Regions from separate parts of the Agrobacterium sp. fls2-241-TYG-188a genome, predicted to be linked through region 3. Evidence: riboswitches for the same ligand, from Rfam matches in the RefSeq annotation. Region 3 holds a riboswitch; each other region holds the start of a gene.
The links. A riboswitch is a leader RNA that binds a small molecule or an ion and turns the genes downstream of it on or off. The one in region 3 is predicted to bind cobalamin.
Positions count from the first base shown of each region.

Region 1: it holds a riboswitch for cobalamin, as region 3 does, so the genes downstream of both, bluB (5,6-dimethylbenzimidazole synthase) here and QRN85_RS17565 (ABC transporter substrate-binding protein) in region 3, are expected to answer to the same signal.
Region 2: it holds a riboswitch for cobalamin, as region 3 does, so the genes downstream of both, QRN85_RS09205 (CbtB domain-containing protein) here and QRN85_RS17565 (ABC transporter substrate-binding protein) in region 3, are expected to answer to the same signal.

Region 1 covers NZ_JARVRD010000002.1:1,066,358-1,072,194, reverse strand. The annotation lists gene QRN85_RS11955 (NADP-dependent malic enzyme) at 1-2,207, shown strand, start outside; gene QRN85_RS11950 (DUF2865 domain-containing protein) at 2,357-3,463, shown strand; gene bluB (5,6-dimethylbenzimidazole synthase) at 3,471-4,157, opposite strand; cobalamin riboswitch at 4,229-4,408, opposite strand; gene QRN85_RS11940 (hypothetical protein) at 4,508-4,696, shown strand; gene QRN85_RS11935 (phospholipase D family protein) at 4,738-5,837, shown strand, end outside.
Region 2 covers NZ_JARVRD010000002.1:507,364-513,200, reverse strand. The annotation lists gene QRN85_RS09225 (type 1 glutamine amidotransferase family protein) at 1-206, shown strand, start outside; gene QRN85_RS09220 (hypothetical protein) at 858-1,145, shown strand; gene QRN85_RS09215 (hypothetical protein) at 1,499-1,822, opposite strand; gene QRN85_RS09210 (CbtA family protein) at 1,824-2,570, opposite strand; gene QRN85_RS09205 (CbtB domain-containing protein) at 2,584-2,766, opposite strand; cobalamin riboswitch at 2,914-3,170, opposite strand; gene QRN85_RS09200 (cytochrome c) at 3,200-4,117, opposite strand; gene QRN85_RS09195 (c-type cytochrome) at 4,194-4,625, opposite strand; gene QRN85_RS09190 (LysE family translocator) at 4,806-5,441, opposite strand; gene QRN85_RS09185 (metallophosphoesterase) at 5,611-5,837, opposite strand, start outside.
Region 3 covers NZ_JARVRD010000003.1:761,820-767,656, forward strand. The annotation lists gene QRN85_RS17545 (hypothetical protein) at 13-324, opposite strand; gene QRN85_RS17550 (pseudoazurin) at 506-952, opposite strand; gene QRN85_RS17555 (ABC transporter ATP-binding protein) at 945-1,742, opposite strand; gene QRN85_RS17560 (FecCD family ABC transporter permease) at 1,739-2,758, opposite strand; gene QRN85_RS17565 (ABC transporter substrate-binding protein) at 2,761-3,792, opposite strand; cobalamin riboswitch at 3,981-4,211, opposite strand; gene QRN85_RS17570 (glucose/quinate/shikimate family membrane-bound PQQ-dependent dehydrogenase) at 4,346-5,837, opposite strand, start outside.

The DNA of each region.
Region 1 (5,837 bases), on a different contig from region 3:
AGGCGTCCAAGCCCCTTGGAAACCAGCGCGATCTGGCGCTTGCCTATTCACCCGGTGTTGCAGCACCCTGCCTTGCCATTCACGAAAATCCTGAAACGGCGGCTCAATACACGGCGCGTGCCAATCTGGTTGCGGTGATTTCGAACGGCACGGCGGTCCTCGGCCTCGGCAACATCGGACCTTTGGCCTCCAAGCCCGTCATGGAAGGCAAGGCGGTCCTCTTCAAGAAATTCGCCGGCATCGATGTTTTCGACATCGAAATCGATGCGCCCGGCATCAACGACATGGTTTCCACCATTTCTGCACTGGAGCCGACCTTCGGCGGCATCAATCTGGAAGACATCAAGGCGCCCGAGTGCTTCGAAGTGGAACGTCAGCTCCGCGAGAAGATGAACATCCCCGTGTTCCACGATGACCAGCACGGCACGGCCATCATTGTGGCTGCGGCGGTTACGAACGCGCTCGAACTCGCCGGAAAATCGATCGGCGACGTCAAGATCGTGGCATCCGGTGCGGGCGCTGCCGCGCTCGCCTGCCTCAATCTTCTGGTCGTTCTCGGCGCCAAGCGCGAGAACATCTGGGTTCACGATATTGAGGGCCTTGTCTATGATGGCCGTAACACGCTCATGGACGAGTGGAAGGAAGTCTACGCCCAGACGACCGACAAGCGCTCGCTCAACGAGACCATCGATGGCGCTGACGTCTTCCTCGGCCTTTCAGCTGCTGGCGTGCTGAAACCGGAACTTCTGGCGCGCATGGCTGAAAAGCCGCTTATTCTGGCGCTCGCCAATCCTACACCCGAAATCATGCCGGAACTTGCCCGCCAGGCCCGCCCGGATGCCATGATTTGCACCGGTCGTTCGGATTTTCCCAATCAGGTCAACAACGTGCTCTGCTTCCCCTATATTTTCAGGGGCGCGCTGGATTGTGGTGCGACAAGCATCAACGAAGAAATGAAGATGGCTGCCGTTCACGCAATCGCTGAACTGGCGCGTGAGGAAGTTTCTGAAGTTGCGGCGAAAGCTTACAGCGATGAGACACCAATCTTTGGTCCGAACTACCTCATCCCCTCGCCGTTCGATCCGCGGCTGATCCTGCGTATTGCTCCGGCTGTCGCACGGGCAGCGGCTGCAAGCGGTGTCGCCTCCCGTCCGATTACCGATTTTGACGCCTATCTCGATCAGCTGAACCGCTTTGTCTGGCGCTCCGGCTTCATCATGAAGCCGATCTTCAACCTGGCGAAGACAGCCGAGAAAAAGCGGATCATCTTTGCGGAAGGCGAAGACGAACGTGTGCTGCGTGCTGCCCAAGTGTTGCTCGAAGAAGGTACTGGCATCCCGATCCTCATCGGTCGTCCGCAGATCATCGAAACCCGTCTGAAGCGGTTCGGTCTTCGCATTCGGCCAAACACCGATTTTGCCGTCGTGAACCCGGAAGACGATCCACGTTACCGCGACTATGTCGATGACTATTTTGCGCTTGTCGGTCGCGCCGGTATCAACCCGGAAGCTGCCCGCACAATCGTTCGTACCAACAGCACGGTCATCGGTGCTCTCTCCGTCAAGCGCGGTGAGGCAGACGCATTGATCTGCGGTCTGGAAGGCCGTTTCGACAGACATCTGCGCGACGTCAACCAGATCATCGGCAAACAGGAAGGCGCACATACGTTTGGAGGCCTCAGCCTGCTGATCACACAACAGGGTGCGCTGTTCCTTACGGATACCTTCGTAAATTACGAACCGACGTCGGAAGACATCGCTGAACTGGCGATCCTCTCCTCCAAGGAAATCAAGCGCTTCGGCATTACGCCGAAGATTGCACTGGCAAGCCATTCGAACTTCGGTTCGCGTGACTCAGAAAGTGCACGCAAGATGCGCCGCGCCCTTCAGCTGGTACGTCAGGCCGCGCCGGAACTGGAAATCGATGGTGAAATGCAGGGTGGCTCTGCCCTGTCGGAGACCCTTCGCAAGCGCGCCATGCCAAACAGCTCCCTGTCGGGCGAGGCCAATTTGCTGGTGTTCCCGAACCTCGACTCGGCAAACATCACGCTCGGCGTTGTGCGCACCATGACAGAAGGCTTGCATGTCGGCCCGATTCTTCTTGGTTCCGCCCTGCCCGTCCACATCCTGTCACCAACAGTGACATCACGCGGCGTGGTCAACATGGCTGCCCTTGCGGTGGTGCAAGCCTCCAATCCGTCGGAGTAAGCCAGAGTTAACATAATTTTGAGGTGCGGCTTGCCGCACTGCGATGCAGCATTATGTTACCATCAGCTAAACAGCGTCGTCCGTATTGCGCGGGCGACCCACGACAGAAGATGGCTCGCATAAGGCGGGCCAGGAAGACGGACGTATCATTGACCCCGCGCCGCCGCCGAGCGATTGGTACCTTGCTTACGCTGATGTTCGCCGTGCCGTTTTCGGCTCAGGCAGATCCCGTCTGCGATTCCCTGCGCGCGCAGCTGGAGCAGCCAAGGCAGGCCATCGGCAACACTGCTGAGGTGCGCAGATATGCGAACGCGCTGGCGCAGCAGAATATCCTCATTCGCCGGATCAGGAATGATATGCGCGGCTACGGCTGCTCGTCAGGCAGTGTCATTGTCTACGGAAATCCAAATGCCGAACTCTGCGCAGAGATCGGCGATGCGCTCGTTCAGGCGCAGGAAGACCGGGAAATGATCACGCAGGAGCGTGACAGAATGCTTGCCGAACGGCGGCAGAACAGCGGCAGCAACAACCGACAGCAAATTATGGCGGCTCTGGATGCGCAAGGCTGTCTTGACGAGCAGGCACCATCGATCACCACCATCGACCCGCCACAGGACCCTGACATGCGCGGCCCGGGTGATCCGTTTGAGCAACCCGGCTATTCCGATTATGGGCCGAACCCCGATATGCCCATGCAAGGTAGGCTTAGAACGTTATGCGTGAGAACCTGCGACGGCGCATTTTTCCCCATCGCATCCAACGCAACGCCGCTGGATTTCCGCTCGCAGGCAGCGCAATGCGAGCGAATGTGTCCAGGCACCCAGACGGAACTTTTTTATCACGCGCTTGAGGGCCAGGAAAGTTCCGACATGGTCTCTGCCAAGACTGGCCAACCCTACTCTTCGATGCCGACAGCTTTCGCCTATCGAGACAAGCCCACTTCCGAAAGGTCACCGTCCTGCAGCTGCAACATGGCGGCCTATCAGAATGATGAGAAGAAGCAGGATCAGGCGCCCCAGTCCACAGCGCTGCAAAATCAGTCCAGCATCACAACGATCAAGCCGAAGGGCAACGAAGAGTCGGCAAAACCTGCGCAAGAGCCGCAAAAACAGACGGCTTCGCCCATTCCCGAGCGAGATTATGATCCGGCGAAGAACAAGGTCCGCATGGTTGGACCACAGTTTCTGCCGGAGGAGCAAAGCCGAATCGATCTGAAAAATCCAGCTTTGAAGGGTGCGCAGCCACAACAGCAGTGATGGCCAGCTAAGACCTTCCCCACCTGTCGCGGAACACCAGCTCTTCAATAGGCAGCCGCTGACGCCAGCCTTTGACCGCAAGTTCCGGCTCCTGATAGAGCATGTCGACCCGGCCCAGACAGAGCCACGCGACGATTTCAATATGGTCGGGAATGCCGAGGATGTCCCGGATGTCCGCATCGTGGAAGATGCTGACCCAGCCAACCCCGATACCTTCCGCCCTTGCTGCCAGCCACAGGTTTTGTACGGCACAGACTGTGGAATAGACATCCATGCGGGGATTGTGTGTGCGCCCAAGAACGACGTCGCCGCCCCGTGTCGGATCACAGGTCACGCAGATCGAGAGCGGTGCCTTGCGAATGCCTTCGAGCTTCAGACTTCGGTAAAGCGCCTGCTTCTCACCCTTGAACATATCGGCCGCTTCTGCATTGGCGCGAGAAAACGCCTCCCAGGTACGCTCTTTCGTCGCCGCGTCGGTTACCAGTGTGAAGTTCCACGGCTGCATGAACCCGACCGAGGGGGCAGCGTGCGCGGCGCCAAGCAGTCTCTCAATAAGATCAGCCGGCAACGGGTCTGGCAGGAACTGATCGCGGACGTCCCGGCGCTCATGTATGGCGCGATAGACGGCGTCGACCTCGTCCTGCGAAAATTTACAGACAGGCCTGAGTGCCTGCTTCTGTTCGTCCGTCGGCATCGTCATTCCCCAACAATGCATGGCATAGCGCTTAACGCTTGCCAAGTAACAACGTGGCGCTGTCCTTGCGCTTCGGTCCATGGTATCAGGCCGGTCTTCTGACTTGGCTTCATCAACACATTTCCGCCTTCCCGAAACTTCAGTGGCATGTGGAAATATGCCTCGGCCTTACAGCGTTGGGCACGTCACGGATTTTCACCGTGTTCCCGATTCTCTCGCCTCGGGCGGGCACCTGATGCGAGCGCTTATGCAAGCCATGAGATCGAGATGCAAGCCGCTGGTGGCCGATTTCGTACGTGGCGGAACCGTGCTGCCCACCTGTGCATTCTATAGGCAAATGGAGTAAGACAATGGACGATTATAACGAACTTAGGCAGCAGATTGGTTCGGACCTCGACACGTTGAGCCGCATGGAACGCCCAAAGTCGATCTTCGAGCTTGCAGACGACTATTTGCTGGGCGACCCTTCATTGAAACGCCAGCTGGTTGAGGACATTATCAAGCAGGAAGCTGACAAGCGGAACATTGAGATCCACTGAGACCTTTAAATCTTTAAGATAGGGCGGATAATACGATCGCTGTGAGTGCCGTAACATTGTTTGCAGTGTTGATCGTCCTGGCGATTTTCGCTGGCCTTGCGATGGCATCCCGCCACCGTGACAAAATCATCACGAAGATTGCTTCGACGGCCCTGCCGAAATCACACGATGCCACGCCGCTCGACCGTCACTGGATTAACCTGAGTTCGGTCCATTCCGAACCTAGCGCCATCTCCCTGATACAATCCAATCTTGGCGCCTTTGCTGTACGCGTTGGCAGCGCGCGCGCCGCAGGTCGTAGCCTTGATCTCATGTACTACATGTGGAACGCCGACCTCACCGGACAGCTGGTGATGCGCGAGGTTATCGCTGCTGCGGACCGCGGTGTTCGCGTTCGCCTGCTTCTGGATGACTTGGGTGTCTCCATATCGGACAGGGCCTTCCATGCCATAGACAGCCATCCCAACATTGAACTGCGCCTCTTCAACCCGACAAAGGCACGTGAGAACGTCATTCGTCGAGGGCTGGAGCTCCTCATGCGCTTCCGCTCGGTCAACCGACGTATGCACAACAAGGCCTGGATTGCAGATGGCCGGGTTTTGATCGTTGGAGGGCGTAACATTGGAGATGCCTATTTCGACGCCGCCGAGAACGCGAATTTCCGCGATTTCGATGTTATCGCGCACGGAGAATGCGTTGCGCAGGCAGAGGAAATCTTCGACGACTACTGGAACAGTGCCGTTGCCGTGCCTGTTCGGTCCCTTCTTGCAAGGAGGCCAAACAAACTTGCAAAACTTCGGCGCCGCATGGATGTACTCGCCTCAGGCGACGCCGCTTCGCCCTATCTTGCACAGGTGGAAAGGCAGCATCATTCGGGAAACTTCCTGACGGCCGATAATCTTCATTGGGTGGACAATGCGCAAGTGGTTGCCGACCCGCCTGAGAAAGCAGCCGGAAAGCGACGCACCGGTCGCAACTTTCTGATGGAAACGCTTCTGCCCCTGATGGAAGAGACGAAGCATAAGCTTAAGATAACATCGCCCTATTTCATACCGGGGCAGAAGGGAGTGGAAACGCTTTCGCGCCTGTCTGCAAGCGGGGTTTCTGTCAGCGTTCTCACCAACTCGCTTGCCGCGACCGA
Region 2 (5,837 bases), on a different contig from region 3:
CGCACAGCAAATATGAGGAATATCAAGGCCGTGAACATTATCTGGACCAGCCGCAAGCCGTAAGCGACAAGGGCGTTGTCACCGCGCCGGGCAGCTCGCCTGTAACCTTTGCAACGGAAGTTTTGAAAGCACTGGACCTGTGGGGACCGGAAGCCGAGGCAGAGCTTGGCGTTTTTGCGGCGGAGCATCTGCCCCCAAAGCAGTGAGGCCGCCGGCTGCGGACCCACCCTCCTAAAACTTGGCATTTCCCCGGGCGACTGCATCTCCTATGGTTGCAGCCGGCATGAGCCACTCGGTCTTGCGGCGAAAGGCTCATCCGCCTCCCTATGGCTGGGGAGGCCCTGACGCATGTCCAAGGCTTAACACCTAAAGGTCAGGGTGGTCGTTCTACTGCGGCTTACGAACTCCCCGGCCACCAGAGCCCGTTCATCGAGTGGGCGCTTCCGTTTTAAAAACTGATGCTGCTGTAAAACAAGGGCCGCACCCTACTAAAAATAGCCATTTCCTCTCGCCCCCACTTGCCCTATGGTTGCATCGAGACCGGACGTAACGGGCTGGTCTTGGGGCTCGTAACCCCTAACAAGGCGGTCGGTGTCGACCGCAATGACACCCCTCAGCCATATTGATGTGGCTGAGGCGGTCCATTGTGACTATAAGCTCTCCTGCTACCTCTATGGCTGGGGAGGCCCTGACGTATGTCCAAGGCAAACGCCTAAAGGTCAGGGTGGTCGTCCTTGTACGGCTTACGAACTCCCCGGCCACCAGAGGCCCGTTTCCTCCGGTGGTCGCTTCCGTTTCGACAGGAACCTCGGCCTGCGGCGCCTGTCCGCGCATGGCCGTTGCAATGGGGAAATGCGATGGAGAATTACAGTATCTGGGCTGATCTTCTGCACACATTCCGGATGATGTCGGATGGGGTAAAGATTTCGCTGATCTACATGCCTTGCGTCTTCGCCCTCGGCTTCGCCGGGCTGTACATGCACCACCTGCGCCGGGCCAACAAAGCAGAGCCACCGGATTCGAAGCCCTACATGATCCTGCCACCAGACAAGCTCGTGCGGCGTGAGCCCGAGGATGCGCGAGCCACAGCCCTACGCAAACTGGACGCCTACATCGCCGCCGCAGACCGCCCTCGCAAGGAATAAGCACGGACGGCGTTTTGTTGACAGAGTAGAGCGGATTAGATCGGATCGGAGCTGATTTGATCGGACACGCACCGCAACCCCACGCACCGCCACACAACGCCGTCACCCCGGACTTGATCCGGGGTCCAGCGATCCGACGTCTGTCGGATCAAGAGACTCTCCCCAACCGAAAGACGACATCCGTTTGATAAAGCGCCTCCCCTCAGCCCAAAGACTTGGGCCTGGCTGGCTTCCGGCTCAAGGCCGGAATGACGGGGGTGGGTGAGATGTCCGGTGGGACAGAGCGGGTAAGCCCCCGCCCGCCACATCAGACTTTAGGCGTCCGGCCTACTCCAACTGCGATAAAAACAGTCCTAGCGATCCAGAACGCGGCAAAGACGTGCCGGACTGGTGGTGGCCTGCGGCGTTATGGCGCGGCGCAGGTCGCGGCTGTTGATGTGCAGGCTGCGGTCGGCGGGCAGAGCGAGGCGGGTGATTTTGGTGGTGGCGGCGCTGAGGAATGCGGCCTTGTTTGCCGTGAAATAGGCAAGGCAGGCGTCTCGTTGCGGCTCGACTGCCAGAAGCGCCCGGAAGGCCAGCCGGTGCATGACGCAGCGGCCGGCATGGTTGGGGACAGGGAAACTCAGCGCATCGAGCCTATCGCTCCATTCCGCGTCGTCATTTCCCTGCCCTGTCATTCTACCGTGCCGCCTCGAACCGCTTGAGGAACAGACCGCTGAGAGCGCCGAGAATAAGCCAGAAAACGAAGCTCGTGACGGTGGCCAGCACCACGAAGCGGCGTTCCAGCGGCAGGGGCGCCAGCGCATGTTCGCCTTCTGGCGGCAGCGGTGCGCCGATGATGTGCGGTGCCGCAATCAGCGCCACGGCGAGAATGGCGGCCCATGGTTCTGCGCGCTTGAAGGCCAGCAGCGCAAGCCCGCTTGCCGTGGCAGCAACGGTGCCCACCCACCACATCTGGCGTGCGCCGAGTTCGGCTGCCGGGCTGCCGGGCAGCTCTGGCGGCAGGCCGATCATGGGGGCCAGCATGACGGCGGCAAAGCCCGCAAGGCCCCAGAACAGGCCCTCGCGCCAGCCATTTGCCGGGCCGCGCAAGGAAATCAGAGCGGTCAGCACCAGCGCATAGCCGATGGCCGTCAGCACATTGGCAGCGATGGTATAGGCGTTGCGCTCGAACCCATCTGCCGGAGCCCAGGCTTCGGCATCGTGGTGATGGTCCGAAGGCGTGGCGGCGTCATGGTGGTGATCTGCGCGTGCTGCTGCGGCGTCATGTCCGTGGACATGCGCGGCCTCGCCACCGGCATTTTCAAAGGTTTCAGCCTGCAGAATAAGCGGTGTGGTGCCGATTGCCTGCATGGCGCTGACGGCCAGACCGGCAATCAGCCCAACCAGAACGGCGGTAAAAACGATGTTACGGAAAAAAGGCATGTCTCGTCTCCCCTCAATGGCAAGGGAAGGCGTTTGCATGGCGCGTATCATGCGCGGCATTGTGCACGGCCTCGACATGCGAAAAGCCGACGAAACCGACGATGAACAGGCCGAGTGCGGCGGCTGTCAGCGCCTGCGCGATTTTTGCTGTGGTTGACGATACGGCCGATGAAGCCGTGTTTTGCTGTATGGACATGGTGACCCTCTCATGTGCGGCCGGGCCATTGCTGATCAAAGCCCACAACCGCATTCAACATTCACCACGGGGAAAGAGACACATGGTTTTAAAGGCGGGAATACCCGACCTGCCAACCGTGCTTACCCGGACACCCCGCCGGTATTGACGACACTTCATGTGATGGCAGGTCTCCTGGCTTGCGGGTCACAACCTTGAAAACACCTTCCCGATCCTCCTGGTCCGCATCGTATTTTACGAGATCGAAAACGATTTCGCGTCGATGCGCCAGATCAGTGGCTTTTGTTTTCAGGCTCTCCGCTCACAGTTGCGGGGGCAGCCACGAATCAAGGTTTTCACACCCCTATCGTGTTCCCTTTTCACTTTCCGGGCGAACCGGAAAGACCATCACACAACCGTTATCCGGCGATCGGGCGCTCGAGTCAATGGGCAATTACCGCGCGGGCACGGCCTTGAGATAGGCCGCGATGGCATCACGGTCTTCCGCTGTCAGACGCGCCATGTTCTGCTGCACCTTGACCATGGAGCCACCGGCGCTGTCGAAGTCCGGCGTAAAGCCGGTTTCGAGATAGCTGGCAATATCGGCCCGTGTCCATGAACCGATGGTATCGGAGCCCGGGGTGATATCGGGAATACGTCCCTCGCCTTCCGGGTTTGGTCCGCCGGCAAGCCACTGGTCTTTCAGGAAACCGCCCAGCGCATCGCGCGGGGTGTGGCATTCGCCGCAATGGCCGGGACCCTCCACCAGATATTGCCCGCGAACGACCTGCGCGTCGGCATTGGCGATCTGCACCCTTGGCTGACCCTTGTCGAAATAGAGGAACTTCCAGCCACCCAGGCTCAGGCGAATGTTGAAGGGAAATGGCAGGTCATGCGCCGGTGCATCATTGGTGCTGGCGGGCAATGTTTTCAGATAGGCGAAGAGATCGTTGATATCCTGCGGCGTCATCCGCGCGTAGGACGCATAGGGGAAGGATGGGTAGAGATGCTCACCATCCTTGCCAACACCGCGCGTCATCGCATCGCCGAATTGCGCCACCGTCCAGCCGCCGATGCCATGCTGAGGGTCGGACGAAATATTGGGCATGTGGAAGGTTCCGAACGGGCTTGGCAGCGCCTGCCCGCCGGACAGTGTCTTCAAAGCGTCTCCGGTCGCATCCGGGGCGGCATGACAGCTTGCGCAACCGCCTGCCCAGAAAAGAGTTTCGCCATTGGCAAGGTTGGGCTCGCCCAGATTGGCCCAGTGGCTTGGCGGTTGACGCTGCGGCGCGGTGACCCACATGAAAACGCCGAACCCGGCAATGCCAGCAACAACGACGCCACCCGCCAGCTTCGTCCAGATGGAAGCCATTGCCTTCTCCGCTCCACTCAAAAATTCAAAATGCAAAAAGGCCCGCCGGTTGAGTGGCGGACCTGATGGGCGTGTATTACTTCTTCAGGCGGTAGGTCTGGTGGCAGCTGCTGCAATCGGCGCCCAGCGTCTTCAGGGCCGCGCCAACGCTTGCCTGGTCTGTCGGCAACTGTGCCAGAACCATATCTGCATCCGAACCCAGCTTTTCTGACTTCGACTTGAAATCCGCAAAGTTCTGCCAGATGGCAGGTGCCGCAGCGCCGCCTTCGGAGCCAGCCGGGAACTGGTCCGGGAAGGCTTTCGCATTGGCGCTGATTGTCGTTACCGCTGTCTTGACGGTTTCTGCGTCATAGGGCTTTTCACCCTTGGCGATCGCGCCCAGCGCGCCCATGGCTCCGCCGATGCCCTTCATCAGGCCTTCGCGCTTTTCCATCTCGCCGGCTGCGGAAACCGCACCGGCGCAAAGACAGCCAATCATAATGGATGCGGCAATGGTTCTAAGCTTCATTATCTCTCTCTCCTGATCCGCACGAAGGCGGCATGTATGATCTATATGGTCACATAATATTCATCGCAAAACCTCTGCACAGTTTTGCGACACGCGCAATGAACGCACAGGAAGATGCCCGTTTCAAATGGCAAAAAGAAGTCACATTCCGGTGATTTTTGAAGCGAAATCAGGCGTATATCAATGACTGACAATTCCTTCCCAAGCGGTGAAACCGGCAACCACGATCAGCAGCAGACCTGCGGCGCGGCCAATGAAAACCGTCACATGCGGTGAAGACACCAGCAAATCGCGGCTTTTGCCTGCCGTCATTGCCAGCGTGCCATAGACGGCAAGCTGCGTGGCCGCTGTCATCAACCCCATGATGACGCCCTGTATCCAGATGGGGCCAAAGGCAGGCTTGAGAAACTGCGGGTAGACGGCCATCATGAAGAGATAGGCTTTTGGATTGCTGAGACACGTGACAATACCGCGGCGGAACGCGCGCCAGGCGGATGCGCTGGCATCGGCCTCCCCCCCTTCGATGACGATGGAGCTGCGCACCAGTCCGAAGCCCACCCAGATCATATAGGCCGCACCGAAGATGAGAAGCGGCTTGAACAGCACCGGAATGAGGCTTGCCAGCAGCCCCACGCCGATTGCGCCATAAAGCGAGTGAACGACCCCGCCCGCCACGATGCCCGACGTTGCCGCAAGGCCCGTCCGTTTTCCACCCGTCAGGGAACTGGCCAGAACAAACAGCATATCGACCCCGGGCAGGATGATGATGCCGAATAAAAGCGTGAAATAAAGCCAGAGATTTTCCGTGTAAGACATCTCGAATATTCCTGAAAATACAGCATTGGTCAAACATTGGATGTGCGATATCGCGTCGATAGCCATCCGTTTTTCCAGGAAATATCAAATGAATAAGTGTGGTCGATCCATCTCGCTGGCGATGCGTTTCAGCAAAGGCCGCACTGCCATCTTCTCAGAGGGCCAGTGTTCAGAAGATTAGCGTTCGGCTTTCTTCCCGCCCGAACCCGGTGATTTCGATGCGATTCTCGTAGACATCGGCAATGGCGAAGGTGTTTTCGTCGGGCGTATCCACCATGCCCTTGAAATTGACGAAATGCGTGTGGCCGAGCTGGCCGTAATTGCCGGTGTGGTTATGGCCGCAGAACCAGGCTTTCGCGCTTGGGTGAGCCGCAAGCAGAGACAGGATTTCCGGTG
Region 3 (5,837 bases):
ACCTCACAGCAATTAGCTGTTTGCCTCTTCGTTCTCACCGGCCTGCAACAGGCGGGTGAGTTCGGCGCAATTCGGGTCGCTTGCGTCAAGCAGTTGCGTCGGAGACGTCCAGCCAAAGGTGTAGCCTGCCGCCGTGGCGATCGCCCAGGCCGGGTCTTCACCGGCGCGTTGCAAGAGCTTTGGGCCCTGCGCGGAAATGCACTGCTGCGATTGCTGGATGGATTGGGCGGATGCATTGGCACCCTGAATCCGGTCCTGCACCTCGGCCTGAATGGGGTTGAGAATGAAAAGCGTGACGAACCACGCGGCAATATCGGAAAACATGCGCTAACCTCTGCACACTCGGCGAAGACATCGGAAAAGGTCCGACATCGTGAAAGCGCCGAGACTTTCACCAGAGGGGCCCGGACCAGCGGGTTGAGTGAGATGTGGGAGGCCGTCTCTCCAATTCAAGGGATAAACGGCCCCAAATATTCAACTCATCGCGCGAGGTGCCGGGCGCAGTTCAGGGTTTTGCCTCTGCCGCGGCAAGCAGAGCATCGAAGCGCGGCTTTGCCCGGGCAGGATGCTCCACCGCCTTGTAGCTATCAGGAAGCTGCGCATCTCCGACCTTGATCAGCATGACCATGCCCATGCCGTAATGCGGCGAGCATTTGATGCCATAAAAGCCGGGGTGATCGAGGGCTATCTCGAATGCCTCGTTGATCTTGCTCTTGAAGCCGGTCGCGCCCTGCGGCACCATGCCATCGATGGTCGCGACATTGTGGCTCTTGTGGGTGGGAATGAACCGCACCGTGTCACCCGGCTTCAACGCCACGAAATCCGGTTCAAAGACCATCGATCCTTTTTCGCCCTGATTGAGCATCTTCACCTCGAATGTTTCGGCAAGCGCCGCAGACATGGCAAGGCAGGAGAAAAGTGCGGCAGCGGAAAATGTCTTGAGACTATTCATCTGATGTCCTTGAAATAAAATCTTTATCGCGAGGAGGCTGATAGCGGATGTGGCAGATGTCCCCCTCCCCCCGCTCGACAAGCACCTCCACGCCGAAGACGTCGCCAATCAGACCGGCGGTAAAAATGCTGGAGGGCGGGCCGAGCGCAACGAGTTCTCCGCCTTTCATCACCGCAACACGATCGCAGAACATGGCCGCATGATTGAGGTCATGCAGGGCTGCGGCAACGGTCAGCCGCTGTTTGCGCACCAGATGCAAAAGGGCAATCTGGTGACCGATATCGAGATGGTTGGTCGGCTCGTCCAGAAGCAGGATATTGGGCTTTTGCGCAAGCGCCCGGGCGATGTGAAGCCGTTGCCGCTCCCCGCCTGACAGGGTGTGCCACATGCGTTTGGCCAGATGTCCGGCATCCACGTCGCGCAATGCCTGATCCACAATGGCATCATCCTGCGCCGACCAGGGGGTCAGTGCGCCGATATGCGGTGTACGGCCAAGCTCCACGGCCTGACGGGCATCTATCCGCTCCTGCGTTTCGGCCTGTTGCTCGACGAAGGCGATGGAGCGGGCAACATCTCTGCGGCTGAGGCTCTGGATCGCCTTGCCGTCCAATACGACCTCACCCTGTCGAGGTTTTCTGATCCCGCAAAGAAGCGACATCAGGCTGGTCTTACCCGAGCCGTTCGGTCCGACAATGCCGAGGAACTCGCCGGGCCTGATATCGAGACTGACATTTCTGACAATGTCCACGCCACCCGCCGACCAATGGAGATTTTGTGCTGAAAGGATCATGGCGTGCTCCGGCGCTGGCACAGGATGAGTGCGAATGCAGGGGCTCCGAACAGGGCGGTGATGACACCGATGGGCAGCACCTGACCGGGTATCATGGTTCGCGACACAATATCGGCACCGATCATGAAGATTGCGCCGATAAGCGCGGCAAAGGGCAATAGGCGACCGTGTCGGACGCCGACAATCATGCGGGCGGCATGTGGGATGACCAGCCCGATAAAGCCGATGGAGCCGACGATGCTGACCATGATCGCCGTCATCAGCGCCGATATGCCCGCCAGAACAATATAGACGCGACGAACGGGAATGCCGAGGGAGGCTGCCGATTGCGAGCCGAAGGTGAAGGCATCCAGCGCACGTGAATGCCAGAGGCAAATGGCAAGGCCGAGCACGGTCGCCGGCAGCGCCAGCCAGACATCCGGCCAGCGAACGCCTGAGAGATTGCCGAGCAGCCAGAACATGATGCCGCGCGCCTGCTCGGCATTGGCGGCCTTGGTCACGATGAAGGATGTGAGCGCGTTGAAAAGCTGCGACCCCGCCACACCGGCCAGAATGATCGCGCTGTTGCCGCGCCCGGCACGCAGCGCCAGAAGGCTGACGAGGGTAAAGGCCAGCAGGGCGCCCAGAAACGCGCCGAGCGGCATGGTTAGAAGACCGGCACCGAAACCCATGATGGCAACGCCGACCGCGCCCATTGATGCACCCGCCGATATGCCGAGAATATAGGGATCGGCCAGCGGATTGCGCAAAAGCGCCTGCAGGACGACACCTGATACCGCCAGTGCCGCACCACAACAGGCCGCGACCACCGCCCGACTGAGGCGATAGTTCCAGATGATGCCCTCATCGATGGCATCAAGCGGATAATCCGCATGAAAGACGCGATTGGCGACCGTTCTGGCGACGACATCCATGGAAATGGATGTCTCGCCAATGGCTGCGCCAAGCCAGAGCGCAAGGCCCAGGAACCCGGCCGCCAGCAGGACGGCACGGGTGATGGTGAAGCAAGCGCGCATGATTACTTGGCAAGGCCAAGTTGAACGACCGCATTGGCCAGAACTTCTATGCCGTCGATGGTGCGGATTGTCGGGTTCATCGCCTGCGCGTCCATGACAACGACATGGCCTTGGCTGACCGCAGGCATAAGGCTCGTAACCGGATCTTGCTTCAGGAACTTCTCCTTGACGACAACATCGTCGGCCGGAAAGCGTCTGCGGTCCATCTTGCCGACAACCACCAGCGACGGCTGAGACTTGGCGATGGTTTCCCAGCCCACGGTTGGCCACTCTTCTTCGCTGTCGATGACGTTTTTGATGCCGAGCGCCGACATGATGTAGCCCGGTGCGCCATTTTTGCCTGCGACATAGGGATCGATATCCAGCTCTGCGCTGGAGAACCAGAAGACGGCAGAGAGCTTGCCATCAATGGAGGCAATCTTTTTGCGTGCGGTTTCCTCGCGGGCCTTCAGATCGGCCACCAGCTTTTCGCCCCGGTCCTGAACATCGAAAATCTGTGCGAGATCGGTGATTTCCTGATAGATCAGATCCATGGTGAAGACGGAATGACGCACGCCGTCACCGCCGCCGGTATTGTCCTTGCCCACGCAATCGGCTGGCGATGTATAGACGGGGATCTTGAGTTCCTCGAACTGCTCGGGCTTTGCCACCACGCCTTCCGGGCCGACATGCCACTGGAACTGCGCTGTCACCAGATCCGGCTTCTTGGCCAGAACGCTTTCGAAACTCGGATCATTGTCCGCCAGACGGTCGATCTTCGCATTGGCCTCTTCATAGCCCTTGATGACAGGCCCGATCCAGACTGCTGTTCCGACGACCTTGTCGGCAAGGCCGAGCATATAGAGAATTTCCGTGGTGCTCTGGCCGACGGAAACCGTGCGCTCCGGTGCATGGGTAAAGGTAACGTCCCTGCCGCAATTCTTCAGCGTCAAGGGATAGGTGGTCGCAGCAGCGAGGGCGCCGCTTGCAGAGATGCCAAAAGCGGCGGCAGCAAAAATTGCAGAGCTTACGGCTCTTTTAAAATTGAATGTCATTTTCGATAGTCCCCGATCGTCAGCGTCTGCGCATCCAGGCAGACATGATTCAACACGTTTGAACGTCAATCCGTACCGACGCACGTCAGGACGATCCGAAACCGGGACATGGCAAAAGGAATAGAGCGCCGGCAGGCGCAAGATGCAATCACGATGATCTCCTGTTCCGGGCATCCCCGCCCGTGAATTGGATTGAACACATGACGGCAGGTCTCCTGGCTCACGGATTGACGTCTTGACCCGACCTTCCCGCGATGTTGCTTCGCAGTGGCATGGCGCCAGAAAAACCAGCGCCAAAAGGGTTAGACAATCCGCTCACAGTTGCGGGGGCAGCTACGGCATCAGGCCCGAAAGCCCTCACCGTATTCCCTATTATTCCTTGCGATTGCTCGCTCGAAACCGTCGCGACCAGATAGCCGTATTCCAAACCCGCCGTCAAGCGGAGCTTTTTGTTATGTTATTACATTTCAATTGAGAAGCCTAATTCTTCTTCGACAATGAAAAAAGCCGGGAATCTCTTCCCGGCTTTCGATCATGGAGGGTTTTTGCCGTTTCAGGGCAACGTGTAAGCGATGACATAGTCACCCGGCTTGGTTCCGACAGATCCATGCCCACCGGCAACCATGACGACATATTGCTTGCCGTCATCCGTAGCATAGGTCATGGGCGTTGCCTGTCCGCCTGCAGGAAGCCGCCCCTCCCAGAGCTGCTTGCCGGATGTCAGATCATAGGCGCGCAGATAGTTGTCGACGGCGGCACCGAGGAAAGCCACGCCACCCTTGGTAATCATCGGTCCACCGATGCCGGGCACGCCGACCTTGAAGGGCAGCGGAAGGGGCGTCATGTCATAGACGGTGCCGTTCTTGTGCTTGTAGGCAACGTTGCCCGTGCGGAGATCCGCGCCTGCCACATAGCCCCATGGTGGAGCCTGGCAAGGTATTCCAAGCGGTCCGAGGAACGGGCCCATCAGCACGCCGTAGGGGGCGCCATCATTGCGGTTCAGGCCCTGTTCGCTCCCCTTTTCATCCTGGCCGCGCGGGGGAATCTCGCTGCGAGGCACGAGCTGCGATGTGAAGGCAAGGTAGGTCGGCATTCCGAACATGACCTGACGTTCCGGATCGACCGCCACGCTGCCCCAGTTGAACGTCCCGAAATTACCCGGGTAAACCAGCGTTCCATTCAGCGACGGAGGCGTATAGCGGCCCTCATAGTTTAGCTGGTGGAACTTGATGCGGCAGGCCAGCTGGTCGAACATGGAGACGCCCCACATGTTGCTTTCCTGCAGCGGATCCGGCTTGAACGACAGAGCCGATGTCGGCTGGGTCGGCGCGCTGAAATCCTCGGGGATGGCACCGCCAGGCGCTTTTTCCTCGGTCACGGCGAGAATCGGCTCGCCAGTGCGCCGGTCCAGCACGTAGATGTCGCCCTGCTTGGTGGGTCCCACCAGCGCAGGAACCGTCTGGCCGTCCTTCTTCGTGATATCAAGCAACACTGGCTGTGCCGGGACGTCCATGTCCCAGAGATCGTGGTGCACCGTCTGGCGCACCCAGCGATCCTGCCCGGTGTTTACATCGAGCGCGACGATGGACGACGAATATTTCTCGACATTGGCGCTGCGGCCCATACCAAGCTGGTCGGGAACCTGATTGCCAAGCGGGATGTAGACGAGCCCCAGCGCTTCATCGACGCTGAAGACTGACCAGCTGTTGGGCGAGTTCGTCGTATAGGTCTGGCCCGGCTGAAGCGGTTGGGTCTGGGTAGGGTTGCCCGAATCCCAGTTCCAGATCAATGCGCCGCTATTGACGTCAAACGCCCTGATGACACCGGATTGCTCCTTTGTCGAATAGTTGTCGTTGACGGCACCACCAATGATGATCTTGTTGCCCGCAATGGCGGGTGGGGATGTGGAGTAGTAATATCCGGCCGGATTGTGCTCCATGCCGCTTTCCAGATGCAGCGTTCCCTGGTCGGCAAAGCCTGTGCAGACCTGGCCGTTCTCGGCATCCAGAGCAATGAGACGCGCGTCCGATGTCGGCAGGTAGACG